Regions from separate parts of the Delftia sp. WSY_10 genome, predicted to be linked through region 1. Evidence: riboswitches for the same ligand, from Rfam matches in the RefSeq annotation. Region 1 holds a riboswitch; the other holds the start of a gene.
The links. Region 1 has a riboswitch for thiamine pyrophosphate ahead of thiC (phosphomethylpyrimidine synthase ThiC). Riboswitches for the same ligand answer to the same signal wherever they lie in the genome.
Positions count from the first base shown of each region.

Region 1 (5,453 bases):
CCCTGGCCGTGCTGACATCTCCCTATATCCGCCGCATCGATGGACATGCGGGCCCTTCGCTGGATGAAGCGCGCGAATGCCTGTTGCAGGCGGCACAGGAGTTGTCGTTGAACCGGCAGCCGCGCGACGGCCAGTGAGCCGCGCGCAGCCTGCCGGCTGGCGTCAACGCGCCGTCGTATCGCTGCTGGCCGCCACGATGGGGATATAGAACTCCCCGCCCGCGCGGTTGAATTCCTCGGCCTTGGCCTGCATTCCGGCGGCAATGCCTTCCTGCTCGGCCACTCCCTTGGCAGCGGCGAATTCGCGCACTTCCTGGGTGATCTTCATGGAGCAGAACTTGGGGCCGCACATGGAGCAGAAGTGCGCCACCTTGGCGCTGTCCTTGGGCAGGGTTTCGTCGTGGTAGGCCTGGGCGGTGTCGGGGTCCAGGCCCAGGTTGAACTGGTCCTGCCAGCGGAAGTCGAAGCGGGCCTGGCTCAGCGCGTCGTCGCGGGCGCGGGCGCCGGGGTGGCCCTTGGCGACGTCGGCCGCGTGGGCTGCGATCTTGTACGCGATGATGCCCTGCTTGACGTCGTCGCGGTCGGGCAGGCCCAGGTGTTCCTTGGGCGTGACGTAGCACAGCATGGCGGTGCCGAACCAGCCGATCATGGCCGCGCCGATGGCGCTGGCGATGTGGTCGTAGCCGGGGGCGATGTCGATGGTCAGCGGGCCCAGGGTGTAGAACGGCGCCTCGTGGCAGTGCTTGAGCTGCTCGGTCATGTTGGCCTGGATCATGTGCATGGGCACGTGGCCGGGGCCTTCGATCATGGTCTGCACGTCGTGCTTCCAGGCCAGCTGGGTCAGCTCGCCCAGGGTTTTGAGTTCGGCGAACTGGGCTTCGTCATTGGCGTCCGAGGCGCTGCCGGGGCGCAGGCCGTCGCCCAGCGAGAAGCTGACGTCGTACTGCTTCATGATGTCGCAGATGTCCTCGAAGTGCTCGTACAGGAAGCTCTCGCGGTGGTGGGCCATGCACCACTTGGCCATGATGGAGCCGCCGCGCGAGACGATGCCCGTGCGGCGCTGGGCCGTGAGGTGGATGTACGCCAGACGCACGCCGGCGTGGATGGTGAAGTAGTCCACGCCCTGCTCGGCCTGCTCGATCAGGGTGTCGCGGAAGATGGGCCAGGTCAGGTCCTCGGCGATGCCGCCCACTTTCTCCAGCGCCTGGTAGATGGGCACGGTGCCGATGGGCACGGGCGAGTTGCGGATGATCCAGTCGCGCGTGGTGTGGATGTTCTTGCCGGTGGACAGGTCCATCACGTTGTCCGCGCCCCAGCGGATGGCCCAGACCAGCTTCTCGACCTCTTCCTCGATGCTGGAGGTGACGGCCGAGTTGCCGATGTTGGCGTTGATCTTGACCTTGAAGTTGCGCCCGATGGCCATGGGCTCGATCTCGGGGTGGTTGATGTTGGCCGGGATGATGGCGCGGCCGCGCGCCACTTCGTCGCGCACGAATTCGGGCGTGATGATCTTGGGGATGGCGGCGCCCAGGCCGTTGCCGGCCAGGCGCGCCTCGCGCGCGGCGTCCTGCTGGTACTCGGCCATCCATTCGCGTCGGCCGTTCTCGCGCAGGGCCACGTATTCCATCTCGGGCGTGATGATGCCCTTGCGCGCGTAGTGCATCTGGGTGACGTTGCCACCGCTCTTGGCGCGGCGCGGCTGGCGCTGCAGCGATGCGGCCTCGGCCCGCAGGCGGGCCACGCGCTCGTCTTCCTCGCCGCGCTTGCCGCCGTCGTCCAGGGCCTGGCGCAGGCGGCCGGCGTAGTACTCGCTGTCGCCGCGCGACTCGATCCAGGCATTGCGCACGCCCGGCAGGCCGCTGCGCACGTCGATGGCCACGGCCGGATCGGTGTAGGGGCCCGAGGTGTCATAGACGCTGACCTGCTCGCCATTGGTCAGCTGGATATCGCGCACGGGCACGTTGAGGCCGCTATGCAAGCTGCCTTGCAGATAGCTCTTGGTGGAGGCCGGGAACGGCTTGCGCGACTGCGCCAGCAGGTCGGAAAAACGCTGTGCGTCGGGAGCTTCGCCGGCTGCGGGGGTGAAGATGGAATCGGGAGCGTTCATGTCGGGTTCCTTGCGTTCAAAGCGTCGATCAACAACGCTCCGGGAACCGGACACTCCTTGGGCTGTGCCAAAGGCCGCGCACCGGGCTATGCCAGTGTGGGCCTGCCAGGGCCGTATGGCCTTGGCCCCTGGTTGCCACGCACGCCAAGGCGCACGAGCAGCCTTGGTTGGCAAGGGTCGATGCGCATCGGATGGTGGCCTGCCTGGCCGTTGCGGCCCTGCGTGTATCCGCCGTGGCGGACTTCCATCCTCTGACTTCGGCCCCGCTTCAGGGTCCCGCTCTTCTTCCGCCGGTATCAACCGGATCAAGTTCGTCGGGTTCGCCGCCTGGCCCATGCAGCGCATGGACCGGTTGGCATCTCAGTGCATCAGCACACCCCGGAGCAGCGGCAAGTATAGGGGATGGTTGGCGGCCCATCGCCTGCGGGTTTGCCCAGGGGCCATGCGCCGCCGTCAGTCAAAGCCGCGCAGCGCACCCCATTCGGCCAGCGGAGCGCGCGTGGCGCGCCAGCCGTTGATGGGGGCGCTCTTGTCCTCGTAGCCCAGCGCAATGCCGAAGGCCACGTGGTAGCCCTCGGGCAGCGCCAGCGCCTGGGTCACGGCGTCGTTGTAGCGGCGCCAGAAGCCCTGGGCGCAGGTGGCCAGGCCATTGGCGCAGGCCAGCAGCATGAAGGACTGCAGGTAGATGCCCAGGTCCACCCATTGCGGCAGGCCCATGCGCTCGTCCACGGCCACGATCAGGCCCACGGGCGCGCCGAAGAACTGGCCGTTGCGCGCCAGCTGCTCCAGCCGCGCGGGCTTGTCGTCGCGCGGAATGCCCAGCGACTGGTACAGCTCTTCGCCATTGGCAAATCGCCGGCTGCGGTAGGGCTCCCAGAGATTGGGCGGGTAGGACAGGCCGGGCTGGGCGTCCTGGGGCTCGGCTTCGGCAACGGCGGTCAGCAGCTGCTGCAGCGGCTCGCCCGTCAGCGCCAGCACGCGCCAGGGCTGCAGGTTGCCGCCCGAGGCCGCATTGGCCGACTGTTCCATCAGGGTGCGCACCAGCGCCGCATCGGGCGACTGGGGCAGGAAGGCGCGCACGGAGCGGCGCGCATGCAAGGCCTGTTCAACGTTCATGCTGGTCGGAGTCTCCGGTCTTCTTAGGGGATCTTGGGGGATCTTTGGTGATCTTGTGCAGGCCTACTTGCCCATGATCTGGTCGATCTTGTCCTTCTGGAAGGCCTGCGGGCGCTCGGATTCGCACGGCACGCAGTCGCCCACCTTGCTGCCGGCCGAGAGCTTGGCAATGGCCTCCCACAGCAGCGCGATCTGCTGCTCATGCGCGGCCGCGCCGTCGCTCAGGCCGCGCATGGCCTGGGCCACGGGGTCCATTTCCTGGGTGATGCCGTAGGCCGTGAACGGCTGGGGCGCGGCAGAGGCCGGGACCTTGATGGACTCGGCCTTGGCCGATGCCGGGTCGTGCTCGGTCACGTCGGCGCTGTGGCCGTTCTTGCTGGCGATGATGCGCGCCGGAATGCCCACCGCCGTGGCGCCTGCGGGCACGGGCTTGATGACCACGGCATTGCTGCCGATCTTGGCACCGTCGCCCACCTCGAAGCCGCCCAGCACCTTGGCGCCCGCGCTGACCACCACATCGCGGCCCAGCGTGGGATGGCGCTTGGCGCCCTTGTACAGCGAGGTGCCACCCAGGGTCACGCCGTGGTAGATGGTGCAGCCGTCGCCGACCACGGCCGTCTCGCCGATAACGACGCCCATGCCGTGGTCGATGAAGACGCGCTCACCGATGACGGCGCCGGGGTGGATCTCGATGCCCGTGAGCCAGCGGCCAATGTGCGAGATGAAGCGCCCCAGCCACTTGAGGCCATGGTTCCAGCACCAGTGCGCCGGGCGCTGCAGCCAGATCGCATGCAGACCCGGATAACAGGTGATGACCTCCCAGGTGCTGCGTGCCGCAGGGTCGCGGTCGAGGATGCACTGGATATCGGAGCGCAGGCGGTCAAGCATCTAGGGGCTGGTTATTGTTGACAAGACCGCTCAGTCTAGCGTTTCGGTGGGGTGCTCTGCAGCATGGCCTTCGCAACACCGCGCAGGATGTGGATTTCCTCGGCGGTCAGTTGCGAGCGGTTGAAAAGCTGGTTGAGGCGCGGCATCAGCTTCTTGGGCGCGGCCGGATCCAGAAAGCCAATATGCGCCAGCGCCTGCTCCCAATGGCCCAGCATGCCGGCCACCTGGGCTGCGTCGGCACGCTGCGGCGCAGGTGTGTGCTCCACCACGGGAAAGCCGCCCAGCGCCTGGCGCCACTCGTAGGCCACCACCTGGATGGCCGCCCCCAGGTTCAGCGAGCCAAACTGCGGATTGGACGGAATCGACAGCGCCACATCGCTGCGGTAGACATCGTCGTTGCTCATGCCGAAGCGCTCGCAGCCGAACAGGAAGGCCACGCCGGACTGGTTGCAGCGCGGCGCGGGAGCCGGTGCGGACACGGATGCATCGGTGGGCGGCGCCGCTTCATCGGGCGCATCGGCCTCATCGGGCGCAGCCAGCACATCCAGCGCCCCGCTGAGCAGCAGCTCGAAATGCTGGCGCGGCGTGCGCGTGGGCGGGCCGAAGTCGCGCGGCGTCATGGCCGTGGCGCACAGGTGGCTGATGCCGTCCAGCGCCTCCTCCAGCGTCTCGACCACGCGCGCATTGCCCAGCACGTCCAGCGCGCCGCTGGCCCGCTGGATGGTCTCTTCCTTGCGCAGCACGTTGGGCCAGCGCGGGCGCACCAGCACCAGGTCGTCAAAGCCCATGGTCTTCAAGGCGCGGGCGGCGGCACCCACATTGCCGGCGTGGCTGGTTTCTATCAGTACGAATCGGGTTTTCATGGCGTCGCTGGCCTGCCGGCGCCGGCAGAGCCCCCAAGACGGGACAGGTTGCGCAGCACAAAACGGACAAGGCGGGTAAAATTGCGCGCTATTGTCGCCGCCCCGCATCGCCGGACGCGGCTTTTTCCGTTCTTACCCGCGTCAAACAGCCTGCTTTTGCCAGAGAGGACCGTCCTCTCCTTGCACAGCCGCTGCTCCGCCAACGCCTCACAATCTATGTCGACCAACCTGCATCCCATGCTCAACGTGGCCATCAAGGCCGCACGCGCCGCCGGCGCCATCATCAACCGCGCGGCTCTTGACGTGGAATCCGTGCGTGTCGCACAAAAGCAGGTCAACGACTTTGTGACCGAGGTGGACAAGGCGGCCGAGCAGGCCATCATCGAAACCTTGCTGGGCGCCTACCCGGGCCACGGCATCCTGGCCGAGGAATCGGGCAACGAGTTCGGCGCCAAGAACTCCGACTACGTCTGGATCATC
Region 1 covers NZ_JBICKY010000057.1:234,867-240,319, forward strand. The annotation lists gene ACF8ML_RS26905 (IclR family transcriptional regulator) at 1-137, shown strand, start outside; gene thiC (phosphomethylpyrimidine synthase ThiC) at 163-2,106, opposite strand; TPP riboswitch at 2,372-2,497, opposite strand; gene ACF8ML_RS26915 (nitroreductase) at 2,560-3,222, opposite strand; gene cysE (serine O-acetyltransferase) at 3,286-4,110, opposite strand; gene ACF8ML_RS26925 (RNA methyltransferase) at 4,146-4,973, opposite strand; gene ACF8ML_RS26930 (inositol monophosphatase family protein) at 5,190-5,453, shown strand, end outside.

Region 2 (5,453 bases), on a different contig from region 1:
GCCCCCAGCAGGCCGGCCAGGCGGTACAGCTGCTCGGGCGAGGCGGCAATGCCGGCCGTCTGCAGGTAGTCGCGCTGCGCGGCCACCACGGGCACGGCGTCATCCAGGCGGTCCACGCCCACCACGGCAATCGTGCGGTACAGGGCCGTGGGCGCCAGCGGCTGCAGGCTGTCGCTGTACGCCACGCCCCAGGGTGCGTCCACCGGACCCAGCAGTTGCTGTTCGTCACCCGACCATTCCACGGCCTGCTGCCAGCGGGCCACGGCGGCGCCCTCCTCCAGCTCCAACGGCCGGCGCGCAAAGCGCCGCTGCAGGTTGGCCAGCTCGGCCGCCAGATAGTCGGCAAAGGCACGCGGCGGCACGGGGGCACCGCGCTCCACGTAGAAGACATGGGGCGAGTAGCAACCCTGCTGGTCGTAGCGCATCACGTCCCAGGCCGCCAGCCGCGCCACGGCGGGCGCCTTGAGCGTGTCCAGCGCCTGGGCGCCCACCATGCCGAAGCCCAGCTTGTGGCCATGCGGCAGAAAGCGCGTGGTCACGGGCAGGCGCTGGCGCAGCGCCTGCAGCGTCTGGTTGCCGCCGTAGGCGAGCACGGTGTCGGCCTCGGCATGGAGCGCGGCGGCTCCACCGCCATCCACGCCATCGGCGCCATCCGCCCCATCCACACCACCCGCGCCGCTCCACCACACCACGGCCAGGCAATCGGCCAGCGGCGGGTGCACCTCGGCCAGCAGCCGTGCGAACCAGCCCGCGAACAGCGGCTCGGCGCTGGCCAGCTTGCCAATGGCGGGCGCCTTGACCAGCAGGCCGCAGACCAGGCTCCACAGGGACAGCGCAGGCACATTGCCGGCCCAGCTGTGCATCAGCAGGTCGGGCCCGAAGGCGCGCACCGCGCCGCCCTTGGGCGCGGGCTGGAAGCCGTCCAGCACGGCCGGGTTGGCAAAGTCCTCGGCCACGAAGCGCCGCAGCTGCGCGGCGCGGAAGGTCTTGAAGAAGCCCGTCAGCCCCAGGCGCACCATGTCGGCGTCATAGCCGCTGACCACGGGCAGCCAGGCCTCGGCCTGGCGCCGATAGGGATCGCTGCGGTCCAGCAGGCGGGCAATGGCACGGTCGATGGCGTCGATGATCTCGGCCACGGGCATGGCCCTGAGGTGGCGGTCGGCGGCACGCCGCACGTGGGCCGCCAGCGCATGCATCTGCGGGCCGGTCAGCAGGGGCACGGAGACTTCCAGCCGCACGCCGCCGCGTTCGAAGGGCAGCACATGCCACTGCACCTCGTCCTCGCGCAAACCAGGCAGTTCGGGCAGGTAGCCGGCCGTGATCCGCTCGATGGTCATGCAGCAGCGGCCTTCACGAATTCATCGACCGCCAGCGAGCAGCCCTTGGCCGCTGCGCCCTCGGCACGCCCCAGCAACAGGAAACCGCTGTTCTCGCCATGGCCGGCCCACAGGCCCACGTCCTCGGTGAGGATGGTGGTGACCGCGTTGTAGTTGGCCAGGTCGCAGTGCACGAGAATGCCGCGCTCGCCGGGCGCCACGCTGCGGCCGGTGACGGGCTCGACCAGGCGCGAGCGTATCCAGTGCGGCCCCGACTTGACCGACGGCAGCGTGGCATTTCCGTCGTCATAGAACTGCGTGCTCAACTCGGTCATGCCGTACATGTTGATGCAGTGGCTTCGCGGCACGCCCAGCAGCCGGGACAGGTCGGCGTAGAAGTCCTCCAGCGGCAACTCGCGCGACTGGCCCTTGTAGCCGCCCGTGTCCAGGATGCGGCTGCCCGGCGGCAGGCAAAAGCTGCGGCCTTGCTCGCGCAGTGCGTCCATCACATGCACCAGGCTGAAGCTGGCGCCCAGCAGCGCATAGGGGCGGCCGCTGCGCTCGGATTCCTCCAGCACGGCGCACAGGCCGGGCATGTCCAGGCCGTCGGGGGTGAGGAAGTAGCGGCTGTCGGGAGTGCCGAATTCCGTCTTGGCCAGCGCCAGGTAGTGGGCCAGCGAAGAGTTGGGCATGGCCTGCTCGTCGGGAAAGAGGATGCCCATGGGCAGGCGTTCGTGCCCGGCCATGAAGCGCTGCGCGAAGTTGCGCGTCATCGACGCATCGTAGACATCGAGCGCGGGATGGAAGTGGCGCCCGCGCGCGGACAGTCCCTTGGCCTGGCCCGTGGTGCCGCTGGTCATGAACACGCGCTCCGCGGGCGAGGCCGGCTCGCTGCGCAGCTCCATGGCCTTGAACGCATCGATGGGCACGGCGGGAATGTCGCTCCAGGTCTTCACATTGCGCAGCGTGGCGCCGCGCCGCTGGCAGAAGCTGCGAAACGGCGCATTCGATTCGTATTGGTAGGCGAACAGCCGCAGGGCCAGTGCATCGAACTGCTCGTCGGTGCAGCCGTCCATGGCAATGAATGCAAGCAGGTCTGCGACCAGAGAAGCCGCCTGGGGCCGGGCCTTGTCCATGGAATTCCTTCGAGAGCTGGGACGTGATGCTCCGAAGGCGCCCCGCCCGTGGCGCATGGGCGGCCACGCAGGGGTGCAAGCTCTTCTTCCGCCGGAATGACCCGGTTCAAGTTCTCGGGTGTGGATCTCAGCACTGGCGTGCACCCCGGAGCGGAGGGCTATCTTACAGCAGGGTCGCCAACGCCGCAGGCCCGGGGCCATCGCCCTGCAAGACTGCGTCAACCCAGTGCCGTCAGCCGCCGCATCACCCATTCCACGGGCCCCTGCGCCACCTTCTTGCTCCAGGCCCAGGCGGCCAGGCTGGCGATGATCACGTACAGCGCGGCGGCCACGGCCACTTCGCGCAGGCTGCGCGATCCGTCCAGCGCGCCCATGGCCTCCAGCAGCCCCATGCCGATGAGGATGTGGGCCAGGTACAGGGTCAGCGTCATGCGCCCGGCCGGCAGCAGGCCGCGCCACGGTCCACCGGGCCAGCGGTCGGCCAGCCGCAGGCAGGCGCCGATGGCAATGCTGGCGCAGCCCAGGCCCATCAGCAGGTAGGCAGGGCCGGGCGGCATGGGGCCGGTGGCCAGCCAGGGAGCCCATTCACTCTGTGCCGCAAGTGCCGAGACGGCGCAGGCCAAGCCCACCATCGCTACACCGCAAGCCACCAGACCCCATTGCACCCGCGGCTCGGCCAGCGGCAGGCGCGCCAGCAGCATGCCGCAGAGGAAGAACGCAAACCAGGGCAGCACCGGATGGAAGCCGTTGAACAGCAGGTTGCGCGCAAAGCCGGCCGGCTCCCACAGGCCCTGGTAGGACAGGCTGGCCCAGTCCCAGCCCTGGCTGTAGTCCAGCTGCAGCAAGGCCCAGGCGGACAGCATGGCCACGGCCGCCATGCCGGCCAGCAGCGCCCTTGCGCCGGCCTGCAGCCAGGCGATGGCCAGCACGAAATACACCGCGTAGTAGTGAATGATGTCGGCCGGAAAGATCACCAGGTTCATGCCACCGGCCACCAGCAGGAACAGCGCGCGGCGCAGCGTCCAGAGGCGCGCCGTGGCCGGCTCCAGCGAGCGCGTGGCCAGCACCAGGCCCAGGCCTGCCAGCACCACGAAGGTGGCCGAGGCCTTGCCCTCCAGGAAATGGAAGAACGACAGCAGCCAGCCCGGCTCCTGCAGCGCGGGATGCATGGCCTGCTTGAAGTTGACGAACACCATACCTGCCAGCGCCAGGTAGCGCGCCAGGTCCAGCCCCGCCAGGCGGGCGCCCCTGCCGGTGGCATGCCTCATGTCGCGTCTCCCCGTGCCTCGCCTCCAAGAAGGCAGGCCAGCAAGGCGGGATGCAGCACATCGACCCCTTCATCCGCCCCCGCGTCTTCTTGCGGCGTCACCGCCAGCGCAAAGCGCAGCGCATCGCTTTCCACGGCATCCAGCAGCAGTTGCGCGGCCAGGCGCACGGGCACGGCGGGCCGCAAGAGGCCCTGCTGCGCCCCGCGCTCCATGAAGCCTGCCAGGCCGTCGAGCATGCGCCTGCGGTTGGCCTCGAAGGCCGGCGCCAGGCCCGGCGAACGCGCGATCTCGGACAGGCACTCGGCGCTGAGCACGGCCCATTCCCGCTGACGGCACAGCGCCTGGTAGGCGGCCAGGAATTGCGCCACCACCGGCAGCGAAGGGGCTGCGGCCCGCTCCAGCGCCTGAAGCAAGGGCAGCAGCTCGGTCTGCTCCTGCGTGGCGACCTCGGCAATCAAGGCCTGCTTGCTGTCGAAGTGGTTGTACAGATTGCCCAGGCTCACCGAGGCAGCCTGCGCGATGTCGCGCATGCTGGTGCAGTGAAAGCCGCGCTCCACGAAACACTGCAGGGCGGCCTCCACGATGACAGCCCGGCGCTCGCTGATGTCTTCTTTCTTTTTCATGCCCCGAATGATGAACGAACGTTCATTCATGGTCAACACCGGGGCATGAAATCACAGCGGCGGCAGGGGGCCCACGCCCGAAGGAACGGCCTCCTCGTTGGGCCTGCAGGGCTGGCGCAGCATGCGCCGGCAGTCCGGCAGCTGCCGCTCATGGGCATAGGCGATGTGGCCCAGCACGATCTTCGACGGCCGGCTGCGGTCCAGCCAGACGGTGTTGGTCGAAGGCGTGGACAGATGGTCGAAGGCCCAGTACCCGGTCTGCGAAGGCGTGTCCAGGGTCACGCGCAGGCTGGAGCCCGCGCGGAACACATGGGCGAATTTCTGGATTTCCACGCGCATCAGCGTGGGCTCGCCGGGGCGCAGCGGGCGCACGGCGGCCTCGGTGAAATCGCCCCAGGGCCGCAAGGCGGTGGAGCGCTGGCCGTCCAGCGCGCGCATGGAAGCACGCAGCCAGCCGCGCTGCACGAACATCTCCTGGCCGTCGGGACGCACCTCCGAGACGGTGACCTGCACATCGGTATCGCCGGCCGTGGCGCTGAGCCACAGGTCCAGCGAGGCCTCGCCATAAAAGCTCAGCGCGCGCGGCAGCGGGGCCGTGGTAAAGCGCAGCAGGCCCTGCCCGGCGGGGCTGGCCATCCATTGGCCCGCGCCGGACTCGGTGTCCGCGTCGGGATGGTTGGCATCGGCGCCCGGCAGCGGGTAGCGGTAGCTGGCCGATTGGCGCTCGGCCTGCGGGGGCGCATCGCCCAGCCCGCCGCCCGGCTGCAGCCACAGCGTCATGGGCGTGACGCGCACGGGCAGCCGGTCAAAGCTGGCCACGGCCGAGGGGCGCAGCTGCCCATAGTCGCCCCCACCGTTCATCCACTGCATTTCCTGCGCCAGCAGCACGCGCGGCGTGTGCTCGAAGCCATTGCTCTCGCCCTTGAGAAAGCGCGCGTAAAAGCGCTTCATGGTCTCGCGAATAAAGGGGGCGCTGTCGGTGTGATGGTCGCCGTTGGAGCTGATCAGCCACATCTTGTCCGGGGCGATGCTGTCCTCGTAGTAGCCCATGCGGGTGCCCACCTGCTCGTCCTGCCAGGACTGGGTGCCCAGCGTGGGAATGTCGATGCG
Region 2 covers NZ_JBICKY010000031.1:30,759-36,211, forward strand. The annotation lists gene ACF8ML_RS13735 (acyl-CoA reductase) at 1-1,337, opposite strand, end outside; gene ACF8ML_RS13740 (hypothetical protein) at 1,334-2,452, opposite strand; TPP riboswitch at 2,519-2,610, opposite strand; gene ACF8ML_RS13745 (DUF418 domain-containing protein) at 2,671-3,720, opposite strand; gene ACF8ML_RS13750 (TetR/AcrR family transcriptional regulator) at 3,717-4,343, opposite strand; gene ACF8ML_RS13755 (CocE/NonD family hydrolase) at 4,395-5,453, opposite strand, start outside.
Region 2: another riboswitch for thiamine pyrophosphate. It lies ahead of ACF8ML_RS13740 (hypothetical protein); the one in region 1 lies ahead of thiC (phosphomethylpyrimidine synthase ThiC).